One region of the Herbaspirillum sp. DW155 genome, then DNA from elsewhere that is predicted to be linked to it. Evidence: predicted binding sites of a transcription regulator. Region 1 holds the regulator's gene; the other holds the start of a gene.
What was found. The regulator sigma-54, encoded in region 1, starts transcription at its own class of promoters, with help from an activator protein. The targets are predictions, from matches to a motif close to TGGCANGNAANCTGCTTT.
Positions count from the first base shown of each region.

Region 1 (7,778 bases):
TCCTTCGAAATCACCAAACCGGTGGTGCACAACCTGGACCAGAACCAGGCGCCCATGGAGCTTTATTCGGACACCGCGCGCGTGACCGATGACCAGACCAAGATTCACATGTACGGCAACGCCAATGCCATCCGCTCCCCCTACAAGGGCCGCGAGGAAATGCACCTGGTCTCGGAATACCTTCTGCTGTTGCCTGACGATGAAATCGTCAAGACCGACAAGCCGGTGGCCATGACCATGGGCACCACGCGCCTGAACGGCGTAGGCATGGTGGCCAACAACGCGACCCAGGTGGTGCAGCTCTTCGGCAATGTACGCGGCTATTACGAGCCCACCCCCAAGAAACGCTAAGCCGGTTGAATCCGAGACAAGAACGCCAAGAACCGACCAGACAGGAAACCAATGAAACGCTCACTCTTACTGCCCATGCTGATGCTGGCTGCCGTGTGCGGCGTGGCCAACGCCGAGAAGGCGGACTCCACCAAGCCCACCAACATCGAGGCAGACCAGATGGTCTATGACGACGTGCGCCAGGTGAAGACCTTCACCGGCAACGTGGTCATGACCCGCGGCACTCTCATCATCAAGGCCGGCCGGGTGGTATTGACGACCGACCAGTACGGTTATGAAAACGCAGTGCTGTACGCGGCTCCGGGTTCGCTGGCCAACTTCCGCCAGAAGCGCGACGGCGGTCCCAACCTGTGGATCGAAGGCCAGGCCGAGCGTATCGAATATTCGGAGCAGACCGAAGTTTCCAAGCTGTTCCAGCGCGCGCACATCCAGCGCATGGATGGTGATCGCATCACCGATGAAGTCAACGGCGAGTTCATTTCCTATGACAGCCGCGCCGAATTCTATTCGGTCAACAACACCGCCAGCGGCGAAAGCAAGCCCGGCGCAGGCCGCATCACGGCCGTGATCCAGCCCAAGAATCCACCGCCGGATGGCACCGCCACACCGGCCCAGCCGGCCGCCAAGACCACGCCGGCGCAGCCTGCGCCGCGTCGCCAGAGCGGAAAGGACCAGTAACGATGACCACCAGCTCGCTGGTCGTTCGCGGCCTGAAGAAAAGTTATGGCGCGCGCCAGGTGGTGCGCGACGTCTCGATGGAAGTGCGCAGCGGCGAAGTGGTCGGACTGCTCGGCCCCAACGGCGCCGGCAAGACCACCTCGTTCTACATGATCGTGGGTCTGGTGCCTTCCGATGGCGGCGAGATCGCGCTGGACGACACCGCCATTTCACGCATGCCCATCCACAAGCGCGCCACCATGGGCTTGTCCTATCTGCCGCAGGAAGCCTCGGTGTTCCGCAAGCTGACGGTGGAAGACAATATCCGCGCGGTGCTCGAACTGCGCCGAGAAGAAGGCAAGCCGCTCTCGCGTGATGAAGTCGAGGGCCGCCTCAACAATCTGCTGCATGAACTGCAGATCGAGAAGCTGCGCGAGAGTCAGGCTTTGTCGCTCTCCGGCGGCGAGCGCCGCCGCGTGGAAATCGCCCGCGCGCTGGCCACCGATCCGCGCTTCGTACTGCTCGATGAACCCTTTGCCGGTATCGACCCGATTGCCGTGATCGAGATCCAGCGCATCGTGCGCTTCCTGAAGGAACGTGGCATCGGCGTGCTCATCACCGACCACAACGTGCGCGAGACGCTGGGCATCTGCGACCGTGCCTACATCATCAACCAGGGTACGGTGCTGGCCAGCGGCAGTCCGGAAGAGATCATCGCCAACGAATCGGTGCGCCGCGTGTATCTGGGTGAACACTTCCGCATGTAAGCAGGCCAACCTACTGACGCAACGACAGGCAGTGCAACCAGCGGACCACGCCGCTTCCAGAAAGACAGATGAAACAGTCTCTCCAGTTACGTACCTCGCAGCACCTCGCATTGACGCCGCAACTGCAGCAGTCGATCAGACTGTTGCAACTGTCGACGCTGGAACTGCACCAGGAACTGGAACAGATCCTCTCGGACAATCCCTTGCTGGAGCGGCTCGACGATGCGCTCGACAATTCGGTGCGCCTGCTGGCCGATGGCGCGGTCTCCAGCTCGCCCTCCAGCGGCGTAGCCGACACCTCTGGCGAAGGCAATGCCGAGCCGGCACCGGCAGCCGCCGATGGCGATTCCAGTTTTGACTACCAGGACAACAATCCCGAGAACGGCGTCACCGGTGAGGCCGACTGGAGCTTCGATGATGTGGCCCGCAGCGGCAAGTCGCCTGACGACGACGACGCCCGCCCGCAACTCGAAGCCCACGAACTGACCCTGCGCGAGCACCTACTGGAACAGATCCGCGTGACCGCACGCACCCAGCGCGACCGCGCCCTGCTGGAGTTGCTCACCGATGCGCTCGACGAGAGCGGCTATCTCGAAGAGCCGCTGGAAGACATCCTCGCGCGCCTGCCCGAAGAACTGGGCATCGACATGGAAGAGCTGTCGATTTCCCTGAAGCTGCTGCAGAGCCTGGACCCGGCCGGCGTGGGTGCGCGCAGTGCCGGTGAGTGCCTGGCCCTGCAGATCCGTCGCCTGCCCAAGATCCCCTTCGTCACGCGCAAGCTGGCGCTGCGCATCGTGGAAGATTACCTGCCGCTGTTCGCGCAGCGCGACTTCAACAAGATCAAGAAAGCCCTCGATTGCGATGACGAAGACCTGCGCGAAGCCCAGGCCGTGATCCGCCAGTGCCGTCCGCATCCGGGCGCCGATTTCGCGCGCGATGCCTCGGACTATGTGGTGCCGGACGTGATTGTCAAACAAACAAAGAACGGCTGGCAGGTCATGCTCAACCATGAGGTCATGCCCAAGCTGCGTGTCAATGCGATGTATGCCAGCGCGCTGAAGCAGGCCAAGGGAGAAGGATCGCTGTCGTCGCAGCTGCAGGAAGCCAAGTGGCTCATCAAGAATATGCGCCAGCGTTTCGACACGATTTTGCGTGTCGCACAGGCTATTGTGGAACGTCAAAGAAACTTCTTTTCACATGGGGCAGTGGCCATGCGCCCCCTTGTGCTGCGTGAAATTGCTGATACACTGGGTCTACACGAGAGCACCATCTCTCGCGTGACAACTCAGAAATACATGCTCACGCCGCACGGCATGTTTGAGTTGAAGTACTTCTTCGGTAGCCACGTCGCGACTGAAACCGGGGGCGAAGCCTCCTCCACCGCGATACGGGCGCTGATCAAACAGTTGATAGGAGCCGAGAACCCGCAGACCCCATTATCCGATAGCAAGATTGCGGATATGCTGGCAGAACAAGGCATGGTGGTCGCGCGACGCACAGTCGCCAAATACCGCGAAGTGTTGAAGATTCCGCCGGTCAATCTCCGCAAGTCCCTCTGAGTTTTTCCTCAGTTTTTCTGCAGTACCGTTGCTGTGTTCCGGCAAGCATCCCGCTGATGCCCATGCCATCCGACACGAAGACCGTGCCCGTGGTACAGCTGCAGCAAGGATCGATTGCACGAACCTCCAGTGACTTCACGATAGGAGTCTTGTATGAATCTGACCATCAGTGGACACCACCTCGAACTGACCCCCGCCATCCGGAAATACGTGCAAAGCAAGCTCACACGTATCAAGCGCCATTTCGACAACGTGATCGACGTCAGCGTGATCCTGAGCGTAGATAAACTCACAGAAAAGGAAAAGCGCCAAAAAGCGGAAATCAACGTCCACATCAAGGGGAAGGATTTACATGCAGAAAGCATTGCACACGACCTCTATGCTGCCATTGACACGCTGATCGACAAGCTCGATCGTCAGGTCATCAAGCACAAGGACAAGTTGCAGGAACATCACTCCATGGCCAAGCGCCTGCCGGATGAAGCGCCGGCTGATGCGGTGGCCGGAGCGGCATAAGCCAAGGACAACGTCGGCAAGCTGACTCGCAGCCCGCAGGCTGCTGAGAACGCCAGCCGAATCTCATGAGGAAGGGGCGCGCAAGCGCCCTTTTTCATTGGCCGCGCAGTCGGGCGGCAAGCCCTGTGGAAAAGATATAAAAGATAATCACCGGCAACTTTCCACAGCCATGACTCTCTGCAGCGAGCTGCCGATCCGCTGCTCCGCTTGAAGGCTGCGGCTGGCGTCCTCATATTAGGCTTCAGAGTCTGCATATCATATAAATTATTTCCCGGATGCAATTTCCACCACATTGCGCAGACTGCCGGCGCGCAGTCGTTTTCAACGCGGCTGCCGGCTTTTCCCTATAATGTCGGCAATCCCATTTTTAAAGGCATAGCCATGAGCGACGTCCAATCCTGGATCAAAGAAACCGTGACCCAAAACCCTGTGGTGCTGTTCATGAAGGGCACTGCGCAATTCCCGCAATGCGGCTTTTCCGGCAAGGCCATCCAGTTGCTCAAAGCCAGCGGCGCCGAAAACATCGTCACCGTCAACGTGCTGGAAAGCCCGGACGTGCGCCAGGGCATCAAGGAATACTCGAACTGGCCGACCATTCCCCAGCTGTACGTGAAGGGCGAATTCATCGGCGGCTCCGACATCATGAGCGAGATGTACGCTTCGGGCGAACTGCAGACCCTGATCAAGGGCTGATTCCTTCCTGATCCGCATTCGTTCGTGAGTACTTCCTCCGGCCAGCCCCGCCAGCGCCTGATCGTCGCCATCACCGGCGCGACCGGTGCCATTTATGGCGTGCGGCTGCTGGAGCATCTGCGCAAACATGGTCAGGTGGAAACGCACCTGATGGTCTCCGAAGCCGGCGTGCTCAATCTCCACCAGGAGCTGGACATGCGGCGCAAGGATGTCGAAGCCCTGGCCGACGTGGTACACAACGTGCGTGACGTGGGTGCCTGCATCGCCAGCGGTTCCTTCGCCTCCACCGGCATGGTGGTGGCGCCCTGTTCGATGAAGACGCTGGCGGCCGTGGCCCACGGCCTGTCCGACAACCTCATCACCCGCGCCGCCGATGTGGTGCTGAAGGAACGCCGGCGCCTGGTGCTGATGGTGCGCGAGACGCCCTTCAATCTGGCGCACCTGCGCAACATGACCGCCGTGACCGAAATGGGCGGAGTCATCTTCCCGCCCCTGCCCGGCTTTTACCAGCGTCCCGCTTCCATGGAAGAAATGGTCGATCACACGCTGGGCCGCGTGCTGGACATGCTCGGCATCCCGATGCAGCTCACGCCCGAATGGCAAGGCATGAAGGGTGGGGTGGACTGAACCGGCCGCCTGGTTCCCAAAGAAAATGGCCGCAGCTCATCACTGCGGCCATTTCTTCATCTGTCAGAGTGCAGTCACCATCAACCGCGCCCGATATAGGGCATCTTGGTCGCCATCACTGTCATGAACTGCACATTGGCTTCCAGCGGCAGGCTATCCATGTAGAGGATAGCCTTGGCCACGTGTTCCGCATCCATGGTCGGCTCGACCTTGGTGGAACCATCGGCCTGCAGCGTGCCCTTTTTCATCAACGTGGTCATGTCGGTGGAGGCGTTGCCGATGTCGATCTGGCCGCAAGCAATATCGTAGGCGCGGCCATCGAGCGAGGTGGCCTTGGTCAGGCCGGTGATGGCATGCTTGGTCGCCGTATAGGACGCCGAGAACGGACGCGGCGCATGTGCCGAGATCGAGCCGTTGTTGATGATGCGGCCCCCGCGCGGCGACTGATCCTTCATGATGCGGAAGGCTTCCTGCGTGCACAGGAAGACGCCGGTCAGGTTGATGTCCACCGCCGCCTTCCACTGCTCCACACTCAGCTCTTCCAGCGACACGGGCGGCGCGAAGATGCCGGCATTGTTGAAGAGCAGGTCGAGCCGACCGAAACGCTCACGCGTCCTGGCGAACAGCTGCTTCACCGACGCCGGATCGGTCACGTCGGCCGCCACCACCAGCGCATTGGCACCGTGCTCGCCGGCCAGCCTGACGGTCTCTTCCAGCGCGTCCTGGCGGCGTCCGGCCAGGGCCACGCCATAGCCTTCGCGCAGCAGCGCCAGGGTGATCTGCCGGCCGATGCCGGAGCCTGCGCCGGTCACCAGCGCAATACGTTTGGTCGGTGTGGTTGCTGCCATTGTGTCTATTCCTCCATGGTGTCTGATATCGCCATCACATGACGGCGGCAGTGCGATCTCTCCTTGAGGGCCCGACTATAGCAGCGCCATCTTTTCGGCAGATGAGAGATTTTCATCCGTGCAGAGACTACTACTCTCCTCATTCACACAGATCCACCTCACTATGCTGTCAGCATATTGTCAGTATTTTGTCAGAAGCTGATGCAATACTAGACACGTCTGTGCAGCACCTTCATGTTACCGAGCACCTCATGCAACCTGATGAACCGCTCGTGCGCACACAAAGTGCGGGATAGTAGCCAAATAGAACAATAGCCAAATCCCAAGGCAAGACAATCGCGGCGAGCCGGCCCCGTCATGCTTTGCATGGGGCAGACATGTTTTTCGACTTGGACGTCATTACTCAATCTGAGCAACAAATTGGCCCTGCGATAGCTATATCGGTAGCCTCACGCCACCGACATAGATCGCCGAATTGTTGCTCAAAATAGAAATACGTCTTATTTACAGCGAGAATGAAAACAGCCGCCGCCCCTCAACCCTCTCTCACTCATCCACTCCAATGACACTATCCAAACCGATCAAACTGCTCGCTGGCCTGTTGGCCGGTGCTGCACTGCTTCCTGCCCACGCCGGCGAAGGTGCCTTCGGCTGGCTCTACACGCTGGACATCCAACCCAAAGGCAAACTGGAGTTTGAACAAAAAATCGACGTCACCCACAATCAATCGGCCGGCAGCTACAACTGGACCCAGTATCGTTCAGCGCTGGAGTACGGGCTGACCAATGACCTGCAGGTGGCCGGCTACATCAATGCCTACTCCATCAACGCCAACAAGAACTACATCAATCCGGAAGCCTGCAACGACAGCGTTCCGTGCACCGCCGGCTTCGGCGTACCGGCCTCGGTCAGCGGCAGCACGGACAGTTTCCGCCAGCGCGGCATTGACGGTTTTTCGCTGGAAGCGATCTACCGCATCACCAATCCGCTGACCTCGCCGGTTGGCGTGGGCGTGTATGTCGAACCGACCTACGGCAAGCTGGAAAACGAACTGGAAACCCGCCTGATCTTGCAGAGCAACTTCCTGGATGATCGCCTGGTCTTCGCCATCAACGTGTTGAGCGAACTGGAACGCGAGAAGTATGCCGATGGCGTGATCCACAACTCCATGCTCGACCTCCTGTATGGCATGAGCTACCGCGTGGCGCCGCGCTGGACCATCGGTCTGGAAGGCCGCCTGCACACCGACTACGACGGCAACTTCTACCAGTCGCATTCGCAAACGGCCAACTTCTTCGGTCCGACGCTGCACTATGCGGAGAAAGACTGGTGGGTCACAGCCGCTTGGCGCCATCAGCTCAACGGCCGATGCTATAACGATGGCACAGCCGATTGCTCCAACGGCCATGTCTCGGACAACCATGGCCGCGACGAAGTGATGATCAAGTTCGGTATCCCGCTCAACTGAATTCGTATCAACCCGAGGGCGGGCCGCCAAATCCAGCCAAGCCTGCCCTCCATCTAACATAACAATAATGAAATTCACTCCTGCAACTAATCTGGTCCTGGCCCTGTGCGGCTCGGTCATCCCGTTCACGGTACAAGCCAAGGTCTACAGCACCGTGGAACAGGCCCAGCAAGCGATGTTCCCCGGGCAGACGCTGGTTCACCGGCCGTTCCTGCCGACGCCGGCGCAACAGCAGCAACTACGCGACATTTCCTCGGTCTCCCATCCCTTCCAGGGTAACCGCATCTGGAAG
Region 1 covers NZ_AP029028.1:4,522,708-4,530,485, forward strand. Annotated here, with positions in the region: gene lptC (LPS export ABC transporter periplasmic protein LptC) at 1-351, shown strand, start outside; gene lptA (lipopolysaccharide transport periplasmic protein LptA) at 403-1,029, shown strand; gene lptB (LPS export ABC transporter ATP-binding protein) at 1,032-1,775, shown strand; gene AACH55_RS20470 (RNA polymerase factor sigma-54) at 1,844-3,334, shown strand; gene raiA (ribosome-associated translation inhibitor RaiA) at 3,488-3,850, shown strand; gene grxD (Grx4 family monothiol glutaredoxin) at 4,232-4,543, shown strand; gene AACH55_RS20485 (UbiX family flavin prenyltransferase) at 4,568-5,170, shown strand; gene AACH55_RS20490 (SDR family oxidoreductase) at 5,251-6,018, opposite strand; gene AACH55_RS20495 (DUF6662 family protein) at 6,581-7,486, shown strand; gene AACH55_RS20500 (FMN-binding protein) at 7,554-7,778, shown strand, end outside.

Region 2 (7,778 bases), 930 kb from region 1:
GTGGACCGGATGCCCTGCGTCCACTCGGCTTTGGCGCGCTGCCTGCGGCCATGCTCACGGCAGCGGTATAAGTATTCTGAAATCGGTACAACCGGGCCGGCTCTCGCATTCGATGACACCCATGTGCTGATGCACGAAGGTCTGCGCCAGGGTCAGCCCCAATCCGCTGCCACCTTCCCGACCCGAGACCAGGGGATAGAAAATTCTTTCCTGGATGTCGGGGGGAATGCCCGGACCGTTATCGATGATATGCAAGTCTAGTGCCAGCCGGTACCTGACCTTGGATAGCGTCACCTGGCGCGAGACGCGGGTGCGCAGAATCAGCTCGCCGTCGCCGGCACGGATGCGGTCGGCCAGCGCTTGTGCCGCGTTGTGCACGATGTTCAATACCGCTTGGATGAGTTGTTCCTTGTCGCCCCGGAATTCGGGAATGGACAGGTCATAGTCGCGCTTGATGGTCAGCCCCTGCGGGAACTCAGCCATCACCAGGCTGCGCACGCGTTCGCAGACTTCGTGGATGTTGACGTCGCCGACGATGTGCGGATGGCGGTGCGGTGCCAGCAGGCGATCCACCAGCGTTTGCAGGCGGTCGGCTTCCTTGATGATGACCTGGGTGTATTCGCGCAATTCCTTCAGGTGGCGCTCCGGCAGTTCCAGCTCCAGCAACTGCGCCGCGCCGCGGATGCCGCCCAGCGGATTCTTGATCTCGTGAGCCAGGTTGCGGATCAGTTCCTTGTTGGCCTGGCTCTGGTCGAACATGCGTTCTTCGCGATCCAGCTTGAGTTGCTGGACGTTCTCGCGCAGCTCCAGCAGCACCGGCCAGTCGCTGCTGTCCAGGGGCGTAACGATGGTATGCACCTGCAGCGGCTCGCGGTTGGCGCGCTCCAACACCAGGTCCAGGCGCTTGTCGGCGAACTGGTGTTCGATGGCCTGGTAGAACAGCGCAGTCAGCTCCTTGCCATTGAGGAAGAGTTCCGACAGCTTCTGTTGCGAGAGCACCTTGAAGGAACTCTCCAGCAGGTTCTCCGCAGCGGCATTGGCATAGACGATGCCGCCGTTGGCGTCGAGGATGATCACGGCCGAGGCCAGCAGGTCGAGGCCATCGAGGGAAGGAAGCGGTGTCTTCATGGGAGGATTCGTGATGCCTGGGGTCATGTCTTCTTGCTCGCTCTTGCGCAGTCGTTGATGCATCCTGACTAGCAATTTTCGGGCGCACTGCACGCTGAGATCGATCGCGCCGCGCATAAAAAAAAGGGGAAGCAAGCTTCCCCTTTTTCTCCGGATGCGGATTCGATTACAGCGAGTAGTACATGTCGAATTCGATCGGGTGCGTGGTCATGCGGAAGCGTTGGACTTCCTGCATCTTCAGCTCGATGTAGGCATCGATCATGCTGTCGGTGAAGACGCCGCCACGGGTCAGGAACTCGCGGTCCTTGTCCAGGTGTTCCAGGGCTTCATCCAGCGAAGCACAGACGGTCGGGATCAGCTTGTCTTCTTCCGGCGGCAGGTGGTACAGGTCCTTGGTGGCAGCTTCGCCCGGGTGGATCTTGTTCTGCACGCCATCCAGACCGGCCATCAGCAGGGCCGAGAAGCACAGGTACGGGTTGGCCAGGGGATCCGGGAAGCGGGTTTCGATACGGCGGCCCTTCGGGTTGGCCACGTGCGGAATACGGATCGACGCCGAACGGTTGCGGGCCGAGTAGGCCAGCTTGACCGGTGCTTCAAAGCCGGGAACCAGACGCTTGTACGAGTTGGTGCCGGGGTTGGTGATGGCGTTCAATGCCTTGGCGTGCTTGATGATGCCGCCGATGTAGTACAGCGCGAACTCGGACAGGCCGGCATAGCCGTCGCCAGCGAACAGGTTCTTGCCATCCTTCCACACGGACTGGTGCACGTGCATGCCGGAGCCGTTGTCGCCGACCAGGGGCTTGGGCATGAAGGTCGCGGTCTTGCCGTAGGTGTGAGCGACGTTCCAGATCACGTACTTCAGGGTCTGGGTCCAGTCAGCGCGCTCGACCAGGGTCGAGAACTTGGTGCCCAGTTCGTTCTGGCCAGCGCCGGCCACTTCGTGGTGGTGCACTTCGACGGGGATGCCCAGGGACTCCAGGATCAGGGACATTTCCGAACGCATGTCCTGGAAGCTGTCGACCGGGGGAACCGGGAAGTAGCCGCCCTTGACGGTCGGACGGTGGCCGGAGTTGCCGCCTTCGATCTTGGCACCGGTGCTCCAGGAAGCTTCTTCGGAGTCGATCTTGACGAAGGAACCGGACATGTCCGCGCCCCAGCGCACGCCGTCGAAGATGAAGAATTCGGGTTCCGGACCGAAGTAGGCGGTGTCGCCCAGGCCGGAGGACTTCAGGTAGGCTTCAGCGCGCTTGGCGATGGAGCGCGGATCGCGGTCGTAGCCCTTGCCGTCGGACGGCTCGATCACGTCACATTGCATGAAGAGGGTGGTCTCTTCCATGAACGGGTCGATGTTGGCGGTGTTCGGGTCCGGGATCAGCAGCATGTCGGAGGCTTCGATACCCTTCCAGCCGGCGATCGACGAACCGTCGAAGGCGTGACCGGATTCGAACTTGTCGATGTCGAAATGCGAAACAGGCACGGAAACGTGCTGTTCCTTGCCACGGGTGTCAGCGAAACGGAAGTCGACAAACTTGACTTCGTTGTCCTTGACCATCTTCAAAACCTCTGCGGCCGTCCTTGCCATGCGAATCTCCTAAAACGAGGAAGTAGTATAAATTGGGTTGTTGAGCCGTTTTCTGCGACTGGATCTTTGCATTTGATACAACGGTCTTGCGCCGAACTCAGTCGCGGATGATAGCAGATTCCATGCCACCAACCTTTCAGGTGCGCCAATAATGGAATATTTTAGGGAGCACGCGCCAGACGCGGCGTTGGGAGCGGTGCAGAGCGACGGCCGAAGTGCATTTTTTTAGTGCAATTTACTCAAAATGCACCGCAATAATGCATACCTTCAACGCGAGAGGCGAATTGCACCAATCATGTGCATGCTTCATATTGGGGCACGACTATCCGGGATGGAGCAGCATGCACCGGCCTGGGAAAATGGCTTAACTGTTTATATTGTTTAAAATCAGCGGTCTTGCGCCGCTTTGCTTTTCCTCGACCTTATTGAATTCCAGACTATTTCCTCGCCCTTCAGAGACTTTCCCATGAGCAACGACTCCATTCTCCGTACCGCCACCCAACGCGCCGCCGACGGCCAGCTCCCCTACGCCGGTGCCGTCACGCCGCAGGAAGCGCTGGCCCTGCTGCAGTCCGATCCCGCCGTCAAGCTGATCGACGTGCGCACCCGCGCCGAGCGCGACTGGGTGGGTGTGGTCCAGATCCCGGCGGCGCAGCACCTGGCGGTGCAATGGAATCTCTACCCCGAGGGCAAGCCCAATCCGCAATTCCTGGAACAACTGAAGGAAGTCGCCCAGCCGGGCGAGGTACTGCTGTTCCTGTGCCGCTCGGGCGTGCGTTCCAAGCATGCGGCCAAGCTGGCCACCGAGAACGGCTACACCCGCTGCTTCGACATCCTCGAAGGCTTCGAAGGCAACAAGGACGCCAACGGCCACCGCAAGACCATCGAAGGCTGGTGCAAGGCCGGTCTGCCGTGGACCGGCGCCTGAACGCGACGGCGGGCACCTTCATCCATGCAGGCTGCGCGCCTGCAAGGCGCTGCCCAGCGACTGCAGCAAGAGGCTGATGGCTTCCAGGCCATCAGCACCGGCGCGCAGCGCTTCTTCCAGACAATCGAGCAAGGCCACGATCTCCAGCCGCCCCATGGTCAGGGCTGCACCCTTCATGCGATGGGCCAGTTGCGCCATGCGCGCGCGGTCTGCCTCCAGGCTGGCCTGCTCCAGGGCTTGCAGGTCGCGCAGCGTGGTCTGCAGGAAGAGCCGGTCCAGGTCGCGGCTGTGCTCCTCTTGCGGCGTGCCGGCATTGCCCACGTCGTCACTGTCGTGATCGCACCAGAGCACCAGCAGGCGGCGGATGGCCTGGGTCTGCAGGGGCTTGCCCAGCATGCCATCCATGCCGCTGTCCAGGCAGCGTTGCACGTGCTGGGCATCGGTCTCGGCGGAAATGCCGATCAGGGGTGTGTAGGGACGACTGGGCTCCTGCTGCTCCAGGCGCCGCACCTGACGCGCCACTTCCTGACCCGGCATGTCGGGCAGGAAGCAATCCAGCAGCACCAATCCATACGACCGACCCTGAATGGCAGCCAGGGCGCTGCTGCCATCGGCCACGCAATCGACCTGGCAGCCCAGCCTTTGCAGGCGATTTTGAATGGCATATCGGATGGTGGCCGAATCATCGACCAGCAGCACGCCGGTGTCATTCGGGCAGGTCATTACGCTTTCCCTCTGGTGCGGCATTTACAGCTCCTTGATCTGGTATTCGATCTTGAACAATTCGTGGTCGCTACGCACGCCCAGCTTGCGGAAGGCCGACTGTTTCTGCCCGCTGATGGTCTTGATGCTGCGGGCGAATTTCTCGGCGATCTCGGTGACGGACATCCCATCGAGACAACAACGCAAGACTTCCCGTTCGCGTGGCGACAGGCTGGGCATGTCTGACAGCGTATCGGAACAAGCCTGTACGTTGCCGGTGCGGGGGCGTTTCGGTCGTGGCTCGGGCTGACTGCGGGTGGTGGCCTCGGCGGCCTGCATGGCGGCCAGTTCGCGGGTCATGGCGCTGTTGAGATATTCACGTCCACGGCTGACGATACGAATGGCCTGTATCAATTCGGTCAATTCCTGCGACTTGCCGACAAAGCCGCGCGCGCCCGCCTTCATCGCCATGGCCACGGTGGCCGGGCTGCTGTGGGCCGAGGTCACCAGGATTTTGCTGCGCGGGAAACGGACCCGCAGGGCGCGAATCAGGTTCAAGCCATCGATGTCATTGCTGCCCAGCGAATAATCGATCAGCAACAGGTCGGCCGGCGAGGCGCGCAGCGCCGTCATCAGCTCCTTGCTGGTGGCGAAGGCGCCGACGACGGCAAAGTCCGGTTCCTCGGCCAGGCGCTTGGCCAGGCCATAACGCACCACGGCGTGGTCATCGAGCAAGGCGATGCGCATCGCCGATGCCAAGGTCCAGGTCATGCGCTCTCCCCTCCGAATATTGATCTCATGAAGCTGCTGCGGTGCGTCATCCCGGACGCACGATACGAGCGCTGGCAAAGGCGTTATTGTGGTCGAGGGCAGCCAGCAAGCGCATAAGAATCGTCTGAAAAACCAAGAGAAATCGCAGCGTTCACTACTTTACCGCCCTTGCCGGATGCTGACGATAGCGTCAGCTTTGTAACACGCTGTATGAAGGAACATGCTTGCTGCGCTACAGTGGCGCCCATTGGCCCGGATCAGCGGCGCCGCCGCTCGCTGGAGGGCGCATTACACTTTCTTACAGCCCGTGGCGCACCCGTTGAGGATACTGGCTTGCGGCTTTTCTCCACTTTTTTGATACAGCGAGGCTTGTTGATGCTCCCCTCCCATCCCGCCCTGCCCTCCTGTCGCACTGCCTTGTTGGCGCTCGCCCTGCTGGCCGGCCTGATGGGGCAGGCCCGGGCGGCAACGTCTGCTGGCGCCAGCGCACCGCTATCGGAACAGGAACGCGCATTGCACGTGCTGAACCGCCTGGCCTATGGTCCGCGACCGGGCGATCTGGAGCAGGTCGAACGCATGGGGGTGAAGCGCTACATCGATGAGCAGCTGCATCCCGAGCGCATTCCGCTGCCGGAGGACCTGCAGGCCAGCCTGGCTGCCTTGCCGGCCTTGCAGATGACGTCCATGCAGGTCTTCAACGAGTATGGTCCGCCCTCCTTCAAGCGCGACGCCAGCAAGGAAGAACAGCAGGCCGCGCGCCAGCGTGCATCGCGAGAACTGCCACCGCAATTCCACATGGCGCGCCTGCTGCAGGCCACCCAAAGCCCGCGCCAGCTGGAAGAAGTGATGACCGAGTTCTGGGCCAATCACTTCAACGTCTTCGAGGGCAAAGAGTGGGTGCTCTACTGGGTCGGCGATTATGAAAAGAGCGCCATCCGTCCCTACGCGCTGGGCAATTTCCGCGATCTGCTGGGTGCGGTGGCGCATCATCCGGCCATGCTCTACTACCTCGACAACTGGCTCTCCAGTGGCACCGGCACGCCCGGTGCGCGCGGGCGCTTCAAGGGCCTCAACGAAAACTATGCGCGCGAGCTGATGGAGCTGCATACCCTGGGCGTGGATGGCGGCTATCAGCAGGCGGACGTGATCACGCTGGCGCGCATCCTCTCCGGCTGGACCATCGACGTGGATGCCATGAAGGCCGGCGCCTCGCCCTTCCGCTTCGTCGCCCAGCGCCATGACGATGGCCCGAAGGTCTTCCTGGGCAAGCCGTTGCAGGCCAGCGGCTATCAGGAAGGTGAAGCGGCGCTGGACATCCTGGCCAGCCACCCCTCGACGGCCCGTTTCATCTCGACCCAGCTGGTGGAATATTTCGTCTCGGACCAGCCCGATCCGGCACTGGTGAACAAACTCGCGCAAAAATTCCTGGCCAGCCATGGCGATATCCGGGCAGTGTTGCAGACGCTCTTCGACAGCCCGCAATTCTGGGCGCGCAGCAATTACCAGACGCAGTTCAAGACACCCTACCAGTTCGTGGTTTCAGCCCTGCGTGCAGGCGATATCCCGGTGCGCAACAGCAAGCCGGTCAATGGCGAGCTGGGTCAATTCGGCATGCCGCTCTATGGCTGGCTCACGCCGGAAGGCTACAAGTATTCGCAGGCGGCCTGGCTCAATCCGGGAGCGCTGCTGCGGCGGATCAACTTTGCCGGCAGCCTGGCCGGTGGCAAGTCACCGATTGCCCGCGCTGAAGGCGCGCCGGCCCCCTCCAACGCCGAAGCCCCGCCGCTGGATGCCCAGCAGTTGCTGCGCACGCTGGGCCCGGCCATCACGCCGCAGGCCGCCGCCCAGATCGATGCCGCGCCCGCCAACCAGCGCGCCGGCCTGATCCTGGGCAGTCCCGATTTCATGAAGCGTTGATTCCCTTATCGCAGAGGTCAGCATGAACCGCCGCCATTTTCTCCGTTACCTCGGCGCTGCCGGCAGCGGCGCCATCCTGGTGCCGATCGGCTTGTCCGGTTGTGCCGTCGTGCCGCGCGGCGACCAGACCATCAGCCGCGCCAGCCACGCACCCGGCCAGGTGGCCTACGGCTCCCCCGCTGCGCGTGCGCACGCACAAGGCGATGGAGCACCGCGCATGGTGGTGGTGTTCCTGCGCGGTGCAGTCGATGGCCTGAACGTGGTGGTGCCACATGGCGATCCGCTCTATTACCAGGCCCGTCCCACCATTGCCGTGGCGCCTCCGGGCCAGGCCAATGGCGCACTGGACCTGACCGGTTACTTTGGCCTGCATCCGGCACTGCAACCCTTGATGCCGTATTGGGAAAGTGGCCAGCTGGCCTTCGTGCATGCCTCGGGATCGCCCGATGGTTCACGCTCGCATTTCGAGGCCCAGGATTACATGGAAACCGGCACGCCCGGCCAGCACAACACGCGTGATGGCTGGCTCAACCGCTTGATGGATTACCTGCCGGCGGAGCAGTCGCCGCTGCAGGCCATCAACGTCGGCAGCGCCACGCCGCGCATCTTCAGCGGCCACAATGTGGCAGCCAACCTGCAGACCGGCCGTGAGGCTGCGCGTCCGAGCATGATCGACCAGCCGCGCTGGAGCCAGGTCTTCGATCCGCTCTACGGCGGCGAGGACGCGCTGGGCAAGGCGTATCGCGACGG
Region 2 covers NZ_AP029028.1:3,594,996-3,602,773, forward strand. Annotated here, with positions in the region: gene glnL (nitrogen regulation protein NR(II)) at 55-1,128, opposite strand; gene glnA (type I glutamate--ammonia ligase) at 1,295-2,710, opposite strand; gene AACH55_RS16330 (rhodanese-like domain-containing protein) at 3,177-3,638, shown strand; gene AACH55_RS16335 (response regulator) at 3,657-4,361, opposite strand; gene AACH55_RS16340 (response regulator transcription factor) at 4,386-5,111, opposite strand; gene AACH55_RS16345 (DUF1800 domain-containing protein) at 5,487-7,028, shown strand; gene AACH55_RS16350 (DUF1501 domain-containing protein) at 7,051-7,778, shown strand, end outside.
Region 2: glnA (type I glutamate--ammonia ligase) is a predicted target of sigma-54. The motif match lies at 2,821-2,838, and genes of this name have one in related genera.